DNA from 4 places in the Serratia sp. KH_031 genome. Region 4 is predicted to be linked to each of the others. Evidence: predicted binding sites of a transcription regulator. Region 4 holds the regulator's gene; each other region holds the start of a gene.
The links. The regulator sigma-54, encoded in region 4, starts transcription at its own class of promoters, with help from an activator protein. The targets are predictions, from matches to a motif close to GTTGGCACANNTTTCGCTNT.
Positions count from the first base shown of each region.

Region 1: a site for sigma-54 is predicted at 1,652-1,671, ahead of AC3ISQ_RS01295 (gamma carbonic anhydrase family protein). Genes of this name have one in related genera too.
Region 2: a site for sigma-54 is predicted at 1,992-2,011, ahead of glnK (P-II family nitrogen regulator). Genes of this name have one in related genera too.
Region 3: a site for sigma-54 is predicted at 1,091-1,110, ahead of glnA (glutamate--ammonia ligase). Genes of this name have one in related genera too.

Region 1 is NZ_CM174496.1:290,018-293,172, reverse strand. It holds rRNA gene AC3ISQ_RS01300 (16S ribosomal RNA) at 1-1,288, opposite strand, end outside; gene AC3ISQ_RS01295 (gamma carbonic anhydrase family protein) at 1,795-2,334, shown strand; gene aroE (shikimate dehydrogenase) at 2,371-3,155, opposite strand, start outside.
Region 2 is NZ_CM174496.1:3,742,884-3,746,038, forward strand. It holds gene tesB (acyl-CoA thioesterase II) at 1-225, shown strand, start outside; gene amtB (ammonium transporter AmtB) at 281-1,567, opposite strand; gene glnK (P-II family nitrogen regulator) at 1,605-1,943, opposite strand; gene AC3ISQ_RS16785 (SmdB family multidrug efflux ABC transporter permease/ATP-binding protein) at 2,206-3,155, opposite strand, start outside.
Region 3 is NZ_CM174496.1:4,749,117-4,752,271, forward strand. It holds gene typA (ribosome-dependent GTPase TypA) at 1-819, opposite strand, end outside; gene glnA (glutamate--ammonia ligase) at 1,213-2,622, shown strand; gene glnL (nitrogen regulation protein NR(II)) at 2,837-3,155, shown strand, end outside.
Region 4 is NZ_CM174496.1:580,039-583,193, forward strand. It holds gene ptsN (PTS IIA-like nitrogen regulatory protein PtsN) at 1-360, opposite strand, end outside; gene hpf (ribosome hibernation promoting factor) at 520-807, opposite strand; gene rpoN (RNA polymerase factor sigma-54) at 831-2,264, opposite strand; gene lptB (LPS export ABC transporter ATP-binding protein) at 2,327-3,052, opposite strand; gene lptA (lipopolysaccharide ABC transporter substrate-binding protein LptA) at 3,059-3,155, opposite strand, start outside.

The DNA.
Region 1 (3,155 bases), 290 kb from region 4:
TTATGAGGTCCGCTTACTCTCGCAAGTTCGCTTCTCTTTGTATACGCCATTGTAGCACGTGTGTAGCCCTACTCGTAAGGGCCATGATGACTTGACGTCATCCCCACCTTCCTCCAGTTTATCACTGGCAGTCTCCTTTGAGTTCCCGGCCGAACCGCTGGCAACAAAGGATAAGGGTTGCGCTCGTTGCGGGACTTAACCCAACATTTCACAACACGAGCTGACGACAGCCATGCAGCACCTGTCTCACAGTTTCCGAAGACACAGCTCTATCTCTAAAGCCTTCTGTGGATGTCAAGAGTAGGTAAGGTTCTTCGCGTTGCATCGAATTAAACCACATGCTCCACCGCTTGTGCGGGCCCCCGTCAATTCATTTGAGTTTTAACCTTGCGGCCGTACTCCCCAGGCGGTCGATTTAACGCGTTAGCTCCGGAAGCCACGCCTCAAGGGCACAACCTCCAAATCGACATCGTTTACAGCGTGGACTACCAGGGTATCTAATCCTGTTTGCTCCCCACGCTTTCGCACCTGAGCGTCAGTCTTTGTCCAGGGGGCCGCCTTCGCCACCGGTATTCCTCCAGATCTCTACGCATTTCACCGCTACACCTGGAATTCTACCCCCCTCTACAAGACTCTAGCTTGCCAGTTTCAAATGCAGTTCCCACGTTAAGCGCGGGGATTTCACATCTGACTTAACAAACCGCCTGCGTGCGCTTTACGCCCAGTAATTCCGATTAACGCTTGCACCCTCCGTATTACCGCGGCTGCTGGCACGGAGTTAGCCGGTGCTTCTTCTGCGAGTAACGTCAATGCTGAATGCTATTAACATCCAACCCTTCCTCCTCGCTGAAAGTGCTTTACAACCCTAAGGCCTTCTTCACACACGCGGCATGGCTGCATCAGGCTTGCGCCCATTGTGCAATATTCCCCACTGCTGCCTCCCGTAGGAGTCTGGACCGTGTCTCAGTTCCAGTGTGGCTGGTCATCCTCTCAGACCAGCTAGGGATCGTCGCCTAGGTGAGCCATTACCTCACCTACTAGCTAATCCCATCTGGGCACATCCGATGGTGTGAGGCCCTAAGGTCCCCCACTTTGGTCCGTAGACGTTATGCGGTATTAGCTACCGTTTCCAGTAGTTATCCCCCTCCATCGGGCAGTTTCCCAGACATTACTCACCCGTCCGCCGCTCGTCACCCGAAGAGCAAGCTCTTCTGTGCTACCGCTCGACTTGCATGTGTTAGGCCTGCCGCCAGCGTTCAATCTGAGCCATGATCAAACTCTTCAATTAAAAGCTTGATTTGCTTCAACTCGTGAAGCGATGCTCAAAGGTTACTGTATGAATTTTACTTCATGTGTCACTCTTCAAGACTTGATATTTTGTTGATGCTCGAAAGCATCTGGATATCATCTTGTGAGTGCCCACACAGATTGTCTGATAAATTGTTAAAGAGCAGTGAGTTACGCGCTTTCGCTTACTAACTCGAGGTGGCGTATATTACGCTTCCCTCTTTCAGAGTCAACCCTAATTTTCAGGTTTTTTCTCTTCCGACCCCGGAGACTCTGTGAAGTTGTTCACATGTTCCCTGTCGATGGAGGCGCATTATAGGGATCCGAGTTTTTTGCACAACCCCTTTTTGGATCTTTTCTTACTGTTTGCACACTTTTCGCCCCTTTAGCGTGGATCTTATGCGATCCGGGTCATTTTCCGCAGGATCTGGTCTTGCGACTGGTTGTAATTCCATCGCCAACGTCTAGTATTGCCGGTAAACATGATCCCGATGCGAGGCTTTACTAATGTCTGACGCAGTACGTTCTTACCTTCAATATTCTCCAAAGATCGGTCAACGCGTGATGATCGATCCTTCTAGCGTAGTCATCGGTAATGTTGAATTGGCCGATGACGTCAGTATCTGGCCACTCGTTGCCATTCGCGGCGACGTTAATGCAGTCAAGATCGGGGCACGTAGCAACATTCAAGATGGCAGCGTGCTGCACGTCACCCATAAGTCCGAACACAATCCCGATGGTTACCCATTAGTGATCGGCGAAGACGTGACGGTAGGGCATAAAGCCATGTTGCATGCTTGCACGATCGGTAATCGCGTTTTAGTCGGTATGGGTTCGATCCTACTGGATGGTGCCGTAGTAGAAGATGATGTGATGATTGGTGCTGGGAGTTTAGTGGCTCCGGGCAAGCGACTGGAAAGTGGCCACTTATATATGGGCAGCCCGGCACGTCAGGTGCGGTTATTAACAGAAGCAGAGAAAGAAGGCTTACTTTACTCTTCGAATAACTATGTTCGTTGGAAAGACGACTATCTGGAAGATCTCTAATCTACTTCCCCGTTCCGATTAGGAGCGGGGTTTGATTTAGGCTGACATCTCTTCGCGCAGTTGCTTCAATACTGGCTCTATTTTCGGCATCACTCCGTGCCACAAATGGAATGCATGCGCAGCCTGTCCCACCAGCATCCCTAAACCATCGGCATAACGCGTTGTCCCCTGTTGCTTTGCCCAAGCTAGAAATGGCGTTAGTCCTTGTTGATAGAACATATCGTAGCAACGGATCTCGGAGTGCATAATGTCAGTCGGTAATGCAGGGATTTCACCACTGATGCCCGATGCCGTCGCATTAATCACGAGATCAAAGTGCTGCTGATCAAGTTGATCCATTGACAAAGCAGCGATCTCACCAATGTGTTGGAACACCTGCGCTAATTCCTGTGCGCGGCTGAAAGTGCGATTGGTAATGACCACTTCGCAACCAAACGAGAGTAACGGCAAGATCGTACCGCGTGCGGCTCCACCGGCACCCACCAGCAAAATACGATCCTTTGGTTGGATCAATTGCTGACGTTCGAGATCGGTCAACAGACCCACACCATCCGTGTTATCCCCCAGTAAGTGCCCACTATCTTTTACTTTGAGCGTATTCACCGCCCCGGCCATGGCTGCACGCTCACTGAGTTCATCAGCAATCTGATAAGCCTGTTCTTTAAACGGCACCGTAACATTTGCTCCCTTGCCGCCCGCCAGTACGAAGGCTTGCAAAGTCGCGGCGAAACCATTCAATGGTGCGAGCACGGTACCATAAGGATGTTCAATACCCGTCTGCTCAGCGAAAAGCGCATGGATACGCGGCGACTTACTGTGAC
Region 2 (3,155 bases), 1.7 Mb from region 4:
CCGCACGGCGTAGGCTTCTTGGAGCCGGGAATGCAGGTCGCTACCATTGATCACTCGATGTGGTTCCATCGCCCATTCCGCATGGACGACTGGTTGCTGTACGTGGTGGAAAGCACCTCAGCCTCCGGCGCTCGTGGTTTTGTTCGCGGTCAGTTCTATACCCGTGACGGCGTACTGGTCGCCAGCACGGTGCAAGAAGGCGTAATTCGCCAGCGAGAAGTGTAAAAACCAAAAGGGCGATGTCACCATCGCCCTCTCTACTTCAAGTATGAAGAGTATATTATTGGTTGTAAGCATTCTCGCCGTGACTATTCACATCCAGCCCTTCACGCTCTTGCTCTTCTGGCACACGCAGCCCGACGATCGCCCCCGCCACTTTAAAGGCGATGAACGCTGCCACACTGGACCAAACTAAAGTAATTACCACGCTCATCAACTGCACCCACACCTGATGCCCCATAGTGACGCCTTCCGCATAACCCGTGCCGCCCAGAGAAGAAGCCGTAAATACGCCAGTCAGTAAGCAACCCACGATGCCGCACACACCGTGCACACCAAATACGTCGCAAGTATCGTCTACTTTCAACCATTTCTTCAGCGTCACCACGCCCCATAACCCGGCGATACCGCCTACCAAGCCGATGATCAGCGCCCCGCCAACACCTACCGTACCTGCGGCAGGCGTAACGGCAACCAAACCAGCGATACAACCGGAGCAGGCACCTAGTAGTGAAGGTTTGCCACGGACAATCCATTCAGCAAAGGTCCAAGAAAGAATCGCACCAGCGGTCGCAATTACGGTATTCAAGAATGCCAAGGCGGCAATTCCGTTAGCGGCGCTGGCAGAACCGGCGTTAAAGCCGAACCAACCGATATACAGGATAGAGGCGCCGGTAAATACCATCGGCAAGTTGTGAGGTTTAAACGCTTCTTTCCCGAAACCGGCACGTTTGCCCAACAAATACGCCCCCACCAAACCCGCGCTGGCGGCGTTGATATGCACCACGGTACCGCCGGCGAAATCCAACGCGCCATCCTTCGCCAGTAAACCACCGCCCCACACCATATGGGCAATCGGCAAGTAAGAAATGGTGAACCAGATGGCCGCAAAAATCACCACCGCAGAGAAACGGATACGTTCGGCAAAACTACCGACGACCAATGCAACGGTGATGGTGGCAAACGAACACTGGAACGCGACGTGGATCATTTGGCTAAAAGTCCCGGTGACGCTATCAATCCCAATGCCTTTCAGCATTGCGGTTTGGAAACCACCGAAGAAGGCATTGCCTTCACTAAAGGCCAGACTGTAGCCGTACAACACCCACAGCACACAAACCAGCGCGAAGGTGACCGTCACCTGCGTCAGCATAGAAAGCACGTTTTTGGCGCGCAGCAGGCCACCATAGAACAAAGCAATACCCGGTAGAGTCATAAACAGCACCAATGCGGTGCAAATCATCATGAATGCGTTGTCAGCTTTATCAGCCACCGCCGGAGCGGCCAGCGCCAGAGAAGGAACCAAGGTTACCGTGCTCAGGCCCAACATGGATAAAAGTCTTTTCATTATCAATCCATCCCCATTTACTTAACCGAGCCTGTGATTACAGTGCTGCTTCGTCGGTTTCGCCGGTGCGAATACGAATAACTCGTTGCAATTCGGCAACGAAAATTTTGCCATCACCGATCTTGCCGGTGTAGGCCGCTTTACTAATGACATCAACCACTTCGTCTAGCTGGTCGTCGGCAATTGCGATATCGATTTTGACTTTAGGTAAAAAATTGACGCTGTATTCCGCTCCGCGATACAACTCCGCGTGCCCTTTCTGACGACCAAAACCTTTCACTTCGCTTACGGTCAGCCCCTGAATGCCCACAGAGGATAGGGCTTCGCGCACGTCCTCCAATTTGAACGGTTTAATCACCACGGTTACCAGCTTCATATTGCCTCTCCACGATTAAGCCAAAATTCACCCTGCTTCGATTCTTATAAAGCAAAGGCTATGCCATAAATGATTTCGGCGGTGGAATCCGTTAATGAGTGGTGACAATGGTGCAAAATAAGCACAGCTAGAATGATTGATTAAATATTGCGCACCACGACGGTGCATAGCGCGTCGAAAAAGTGCAATGGAAGGAATTACAGCGGAGGAAGTGCTTACTTGTGGTGCGAGGCACGACGTCAGCCGTGCCTCTGGAGATCAATTACGCGGGTTGGGTTTCTTCACGTGTGGCAGCAGCCAGTTCTTCACCCACTAGTTGCAGTTGGTACATTTGATAGTAACGCCCTTGTTGTGCCAACAATTGTTGATGATTGCCCTGCTCAACCGCGTGTCCACGGTGCAATACCAGAATCGAGTCGGCATCAACGATGGTTGAGAGTCGGTGAGCGATCACCACCAGCGTGGTGTGTTCACGGATCAAACGCAGCGCGCGTTGGATCGCCTGTTCGGTGCCAGAATCGATATTGGCCGTGGCTTCGTCGAGGATCAGGATCTGCGGCGCTTGCACCAAGACTCGCGCCAACGCCAGCAACTGTTTCTGCCCAACGGAAAGATTGTTACCCTGTTCACCCAAACGCGTATCAATGCTTTGTGGGAAACTGCGTACCAATTCAGCCAATTGCACCGTTTCCAGCGCCTGCCAGACAGCCTCTTCGCTGATATTGCGCCCTAGCGTCACGTTCGCCAGCACCGACTCCGCTAATACCACCGGATCTTGCTGCACCATCGCCACGCCCTGACGCAAGGTGTGATGCGACAAGTTAGACAACTCCCGGCTATCGAGACGAATTTTCCCTTCGCTAACCGGGTAATAGCCCATCAGCAAGTTTGCCAACGTACTTTTACCACTGCCGGTATGGCCGACCAGCGCCACGAAACCACGGGATGGCACCGTCAGCGAGATGTTCTGCAACACCTTTTTATCGGCGCGGTAGGCAAAACTGACATTTTCAATATCAATACGCCCACTCGCCAGCGGCTGATTATCGGTACCGTAGCTTTGCTGATTGCGATCCATCAGTTCGAAGATCCGCTCCCCGGCGACAACCGCCTGCTGCAAAACTGATTGCTGCGAAGTCAGTTCGATCAGCGGCTCGTTCAAACGACCGAGATAGCTGATAAAAGCATACAACACCCCAACGCCGATGGAGC
Region 3 (3,155 bases), 660 kb from region 4:
GATGTCGCCAGCTTCGGCTACGGTCGCTTCGATACGCTCCAGACCCATGTGGGTCAGAACCTTACCGACTTTACCGTTACGTTTTTTCCCTTCGCTGTCTACGATGGTCACTTGCTGGTTAGGCTTGACCTGACCACGTTTGATACGGCCGATGCCGATAACACCCACGTAGTTGTTGTAGTCCAACTGAGAGATCTGCATTTGGAACGGAGCGTCCATCTCAACCTGTGGAGGTGAGACGTGATCAACGATCGCTTGATACAGAGGAGTCATGTCTTCCTGCATATCAGAGTGGTCGTTACCCGCGATACCCATCAATGCAGATGCATAGATGATTGGGAAGTCGAGTTGCTCGTCAGTCGCGTTCAGGTTAACGAACAGGTCAAACACCTGATCAACAACCCAGTCAGGGCGTGCGCCCGGACGGTCAACCTTGTTGATAACCACGATAGGTTTCAGACCGTTAGCAAACGCTTTTTTGGTCACGAAACGGGTCTGAGGCATCGGGCCGTCCATTGCGTCGACAACCAGCAATACGGAATCGACCATAGACATTACACGTTCAACTTCGCCGCCGAAGTCGGCGTGTCCTGGGGTGTCCACGATGTTGATGCGGTAGTCTTTCCAGTTAATGGCGGTGTTTTTGGCGAGGATGGTAATCCCACGCTCTTTCTCCAAATCGTTGGAGTCCATTACGCGCTCGGTGGTTTCCGCACGCTCTCCGAAGGTACCGGATTGTTGCAGCAACTTATCAACCAGGGTGGTTTTACCATGGTCAACGTGGGCAATAATGGCGATGTTACGCAAATTTTCGATCACAGCTTTGCCTCAGGCATTAGAAATAGCGCGCTATTGTACACGTATTAAGCGAGGGACTAAACAAGATCACAGTCATCTCTTATAAACAACTGCACACAGGTTAGTTTGTGATCCCTTTCACGGTGCAAAAAACCACAGTTGGTGCAATTTTGCACCATTGCAGTGCCCCATCACTCACTAATTGCACCATCAAGGTGCAATGCATCGCTAATGGTGCATACTAGGGTTGTATAAAACCCACGCATAATGGCAATAAAACACATTTTGTAAAGTTGGCATGGTTTTCGCTTTAATCAATTTAAGGTGAATAAAGTCTTTTTAAGACCCGATAAAGCCAAGTCCCAATCGAGATTCGTTCCACGACGACAATGTATAAATCCGGGAGAGTTAAGTATGTCCGCTGAACACGTTTTGACGATGCTGAATGAGCATGAAGTGAAATTCGTAGACCTGCGTTTCACTGACACCAAGGGTAAAGAACAACACGTCACAATCCCTGCTCATCAGGTAAACGCCGACTTCTTCGAAGAAGGTAAAATGTTTGACGGCTCCTCAATCGGCGGCTGGAAAGGCATTAACGAATCCGATATGGTCCTGATGCCAGACGCGAGCACTGCGGTTCTGGACCCGTTCTTCGAAGAGTCTACCCTGATCATTCGTTGCGATATCCTCGAACCCGGCACCATGCAAGGCTACGACCGCGATCCGCGTTCTATCTCCAAGCGTGCAGAAGATTTCCTGCGCTCGTCTGGCATTGCCGACACCGTGCTGTTTGGGCCAGAACCTGAATTCTTCCTGTTCGACGATATTCGTTTCGGCAGCAGCATCCGCGGCTCGATGGTCGCTATCGACGATATCGAAGGCGCATGGAACTCCACCACTAAAATGGAAGGCGGCAACAAAGGCCACCGCCCAGCAGTTAAAGGCGGTTACTTCCCAGTTCCCCCGGTCGATTCTTCACAAGACATCCGTTCAACCATGTGTCTGACCATGGAAGAAATGGGTCTGGTGGTTGAGGCTCACCACCACGAAGTGGCAACAGCAGGTCAGAACGAAGTGGCAACCCGCTTCAATACCATGACCAAGAAAGCTGACGAAATCCAAATTTACAAATACGTGGTGCACAACGTGGCTCACGCGTTTGGCAAAACGGCGACCTTTATGCCGAAACCTATGTTCGGTGATAACGGTTCCGGCATGCACTGCCATATGTCACTGTCTAAAAACGGTGTGAACCTGTTCGCAGGTGATAAATACGGCGGTCTATCTGATATCGCACTGTTCTACATCGGCGGCATCATCAAGCACGCGAAAGCCATCAACGCCTTGGCTAACCCAACCACTAACTCATATAAGCGTTTGGTTCCAGGTTATGAAGCGCCAGTGATGTTGGCTTATTCTGCCCGTAACCGTTCTGCTTCTATCCGTATCCCAGTGGTGGCTAGCCCGAAAGCACGTCGTATTGAAGCGCGCTTCCCAGATCCAGCCGCTAACCCATACCTGTGCTTCGCTGCATTGCTGATGGCAGGTCTGGACGGCGTGATCAACAAGATCCACCCTGGCGATGCAATGGACAAAAACCTGTACGACTTGCCACCGGAAGAAGAAGCTGAGATTCCAAAAGTAGCGGGCTCTCTGGACGAAGCAATGGCGGCACTGAACGAAGACCGCGAGTTCCTGACCCGTGGTGGCGTGTTCACCGACGACGCTATCGATGCTTACATCGAACTGCGTAAAGAAGAAATGGATCGCGTGCGCATGACTCCGCATCCAGTTGAATTCGAACTGTATTACAGCGTTTAAAATACCGAGTTTAAGCTTTACCTGCGCCGCTGACTTGCGTGGCAGTGGCGCAGTGCAATGAGTTTTAGTTGTCGATTTTTTGTTGCCGTGGAAACTTTCTGCCCATCTTCGGATGGGTTTTTTTCTCCACCGTATTTTCTGCAAACACTGCCATTTCGCGACGCTCTGCGATGGGGTAGGATAGATGCACTAAAAAGGTGCAGGAGTCTGCTGTATGGCAACTGATAAGCTGCCCGACGCTGGGCAGATCCTCAATTCTCTCATCAACAGTGTCTTACTGTTGGATGATTCACTCGCGATTCATTACGCTAATCCGGCCGCTCAGCAATTGTTGGCGCAGAGTTCACGTAAACTTTTCGGTACACCTTTACCCGATTTGCTCGGTTATTTTTCGCTGAATATCGAACTGATGCGCGAAAGTCTGCGCGTTGGCCAAGGCTTTACCGATAATGAAGTGACACTGGTGGTCGACGGGCACGCACATATTCTTTCCCTGACGGCTCAAGCGCAGCCAGATGGTTACATCCTGATGG
Region 4 (3,155 bases):
ATGCAAATGGGTTTTACATTGGTCGGCCGGAACCAGTAAAGCAAACAACAAATCAACGGGTTGATTGTCGATGGCATCAAAAGCGATCGGCTGTTCGAGGCGAATAAATACGCCTACGGCGCGCAGAGTATCCTCTTCCAACTTACCGTGAGGAATAGCGATACCGTTACCTATGCCAGTACTGCCCATGCGCTCCCGAGTTAGAATGGCGTCAAACACCACCTGTGGTGGCAGATTCAACTGCTTGGCAGCCAACTCGCTGATAATCTCCAATGCCCGTTTTTTACTGGTGCAATGGACGTCGCTTTTGGTGCACTCGATAGTCAATACCGAGCTTAACTGCATTAGTTCGTTGTTCATCTCATCTTCACTTGAGCTCTTTTATCAAACGGCACGATAAAGGAGTTTTCATTTTTTGCCCTGGTAACGGTTCGGCGCGCTACCTTACGGATAACGCGCCAATGCTGCCGTGTAGCTTTTGGGCTACGTCTGGGTTGCGTACAGATGCGACCCAGAATGTCAGTGTTGTTTTAATTTGTCTTTATGTTTGTTCAATTGACGCGCCAGTTTGTCGATCAGGGTGTCAATTGCGGCATACATATCTTCTTTTTCCGAGGTGGCGTGCAACTCGCCTCCATTCACGTGCAGCGTTGCTTCGGCAATCTGCTGCACTTTTTCCACACTTAATACGACATACACCTGATTAATGCGATCAAAATAATGTTCGAGTTTGGCGAACTTATTGTTCACAAACTCACGCAATGAATCGGTGATTTCGATGTGCTGTCCGGTAATGTTGAGCTGCATAATGTCTTCCTTCTCAGTAGAGGTCAAACCAACTGTTTACGTTGGTTCGACGGCGGGATGGACAAAGACTCTCGGTACTTGGCGACAGTTCGCCGTGCGACAATAATCCCTTGTTCGGAGAGAACGTTCGCCAGCTTGCTGTCACTAAGCGGTTTGGCGGGGTTTTCCGCCGCGATTAATTTCTTCACCAATGCCCTGATCGCCGTCGAGGAGGCTTCGCCACCGCTGTCGGTATTCACATGGCTGGAGAAGAAATATTTCAACTCGAAAATCCCGCGCGGACTGTGCAAAAACTTTTGCGTTGTAACGCGCGAGATAGTCGATTCATGCATCTCCACGGTTTGGGCGATATCCGCCAACACCATGGGCTTCATAAATTCTTCCCCCTGTTCAAAGAACATCTGCTGCTGATCGACAATACAGCGGGTCACTTTGAGCAAGGTATCGTTACGGCTTTCCAGACTTTTGATCAGCCACTTCGCTTCCTGCAAATTGCTACGAATAAACTGCCCATCAGCTTCACTACGTGCGCTGTTACCCAGTGCGGCATACTGCTGGTTGATCTTCAGGCGCGGGATACTGTCAGCATTCAGCTCGACCATCCATTTGTCCTGCACCTTGTGCACCAGTACGTCTGGGATCACATACTCGGACTCACCGGTATTGATCGACTGGCCAGGGCGCGGATCGAGCGACTGGATCAACAGCATCGCTTCTTTCAGTGTATCTTCTTTTAGCCGGGTTGTTCGCATCAGGCTACGGAAATCGTGATTTGCCAGCAGATCCAGATGATCGCTAATGATCAGCCGCGCTTCGGCCAGATACGGAGTGTCTTTGGCGTACTGAGAAAGCTGAACTAACAAACAATCGCGCAGATCGCGTGCGGCGACGCCGATAGGATCGAAATGCTGTACCCGCTTCAATACCGCTTCTACTTCGTCGATAGTCACATTTTCGTCACCGATACTCTCTAGAATTTCTTCCAGTGAGACGGTGAGGTAGCCGGTGTCATCCACGGCGTCGACGATGGAAGTGGCGATAGCGGTATCGGTCTCGGAAAATGGCGTCAGATCCACCTGCCACATCAGGTAATCCTGTAGCGTTTGAGTGGTTTCGCCCTGATAGACGGGGAGTTCATCATCGTGGTAATCGGTACCGGTACCGGATGGTGTGCCTGCGGTATAGATTTCATCCCAAGTGGCGTCCAATGGCAGCTCTTCTGGCATGTCCGGTTGTTCCAGCGCCTCGCGGGTATCCAGATCCTCTGTATCGTTACTGGCTTTGGCGTCGATTTCTTCGTGTGGGTCGGTTTGCTCAAGCAGCGGGTTGCTTTCTAACGCGAGTTGAATCTCCTGCTGGAGCTCAAGCGTAGACAACTGCAACAGGCGGATCGCCTGCTGAAGTTGAGGGGTCATTGCCAGTTGTTGGCTCAGACGGAGTTGCAAACCTTGCTTCATAAATCAGCTACTTCCGTTAACCGTCGCGGGTGATTAACCCGCGTGGCACTACCTTTATGGCACTACAGGCGGAACTCTTCGCCCAGATAAACACGCTTGACCTGTTCATCGGCCAGAATCACATCTGGTGCGCCGTGGGCGATCAAATGGCCTTGACTGACAATATAAGCACGTTCACAAACGTCCAGTGTTTCGCGCACGTTATGGTCGGTGATCAGCACACCAAGGCCGCTGTCACGTAGGTGTTCGATGATTTTCTTGATATCGATAACGGAGATCGGGTCAACCCCGGCGAAAGGTTCATCTAGCAGGATGAATTTCGGGTTGGCAGCCAGAGCACGAGCGATCTCGACACGGCGGCGTTCACCACCAGACAATGATTGACCGAGGTTATTGCGCAGATGGCTGATGTGGAACTCTTCCATCAGCTCAACGGCACGGTCATCACGCTGTTCATTGGTGAGATCGTCACGGATTTGCAAAACAGCCATCAGGTTGTCGTAGACGCTCAGACGGCGGAAGATCGAGGCTTCCTGCGGCAGATAGCCGATACCACGGCGCGCACGAGCGTGCAGTGGCAAAATGCTGATGTCTTCTTCGTCGATCACGATGCGTCCTGCATCACGCTGTACGATACCGACCACCATGTAGAAAGTGGTGGTTTTACCTGCACCGTTTGGCCCAAGAAGGCCAACGATCTCGCCGGATTTCACTTTCAGGCTGACATCGGCAACGACCGTACGGCCTTTGTAGGCTTTCGCCAAGTTTTCTGCGATAAGTGTAGCCATAAGGGATTAGTTACTCTTCTTTTGCCCGTTTTTGTCTTGCAACTGTGATGGCACCAGCACCGTTTTTACGCGGCTACCTTTGTCGCTGAACGCTTGCATCTGT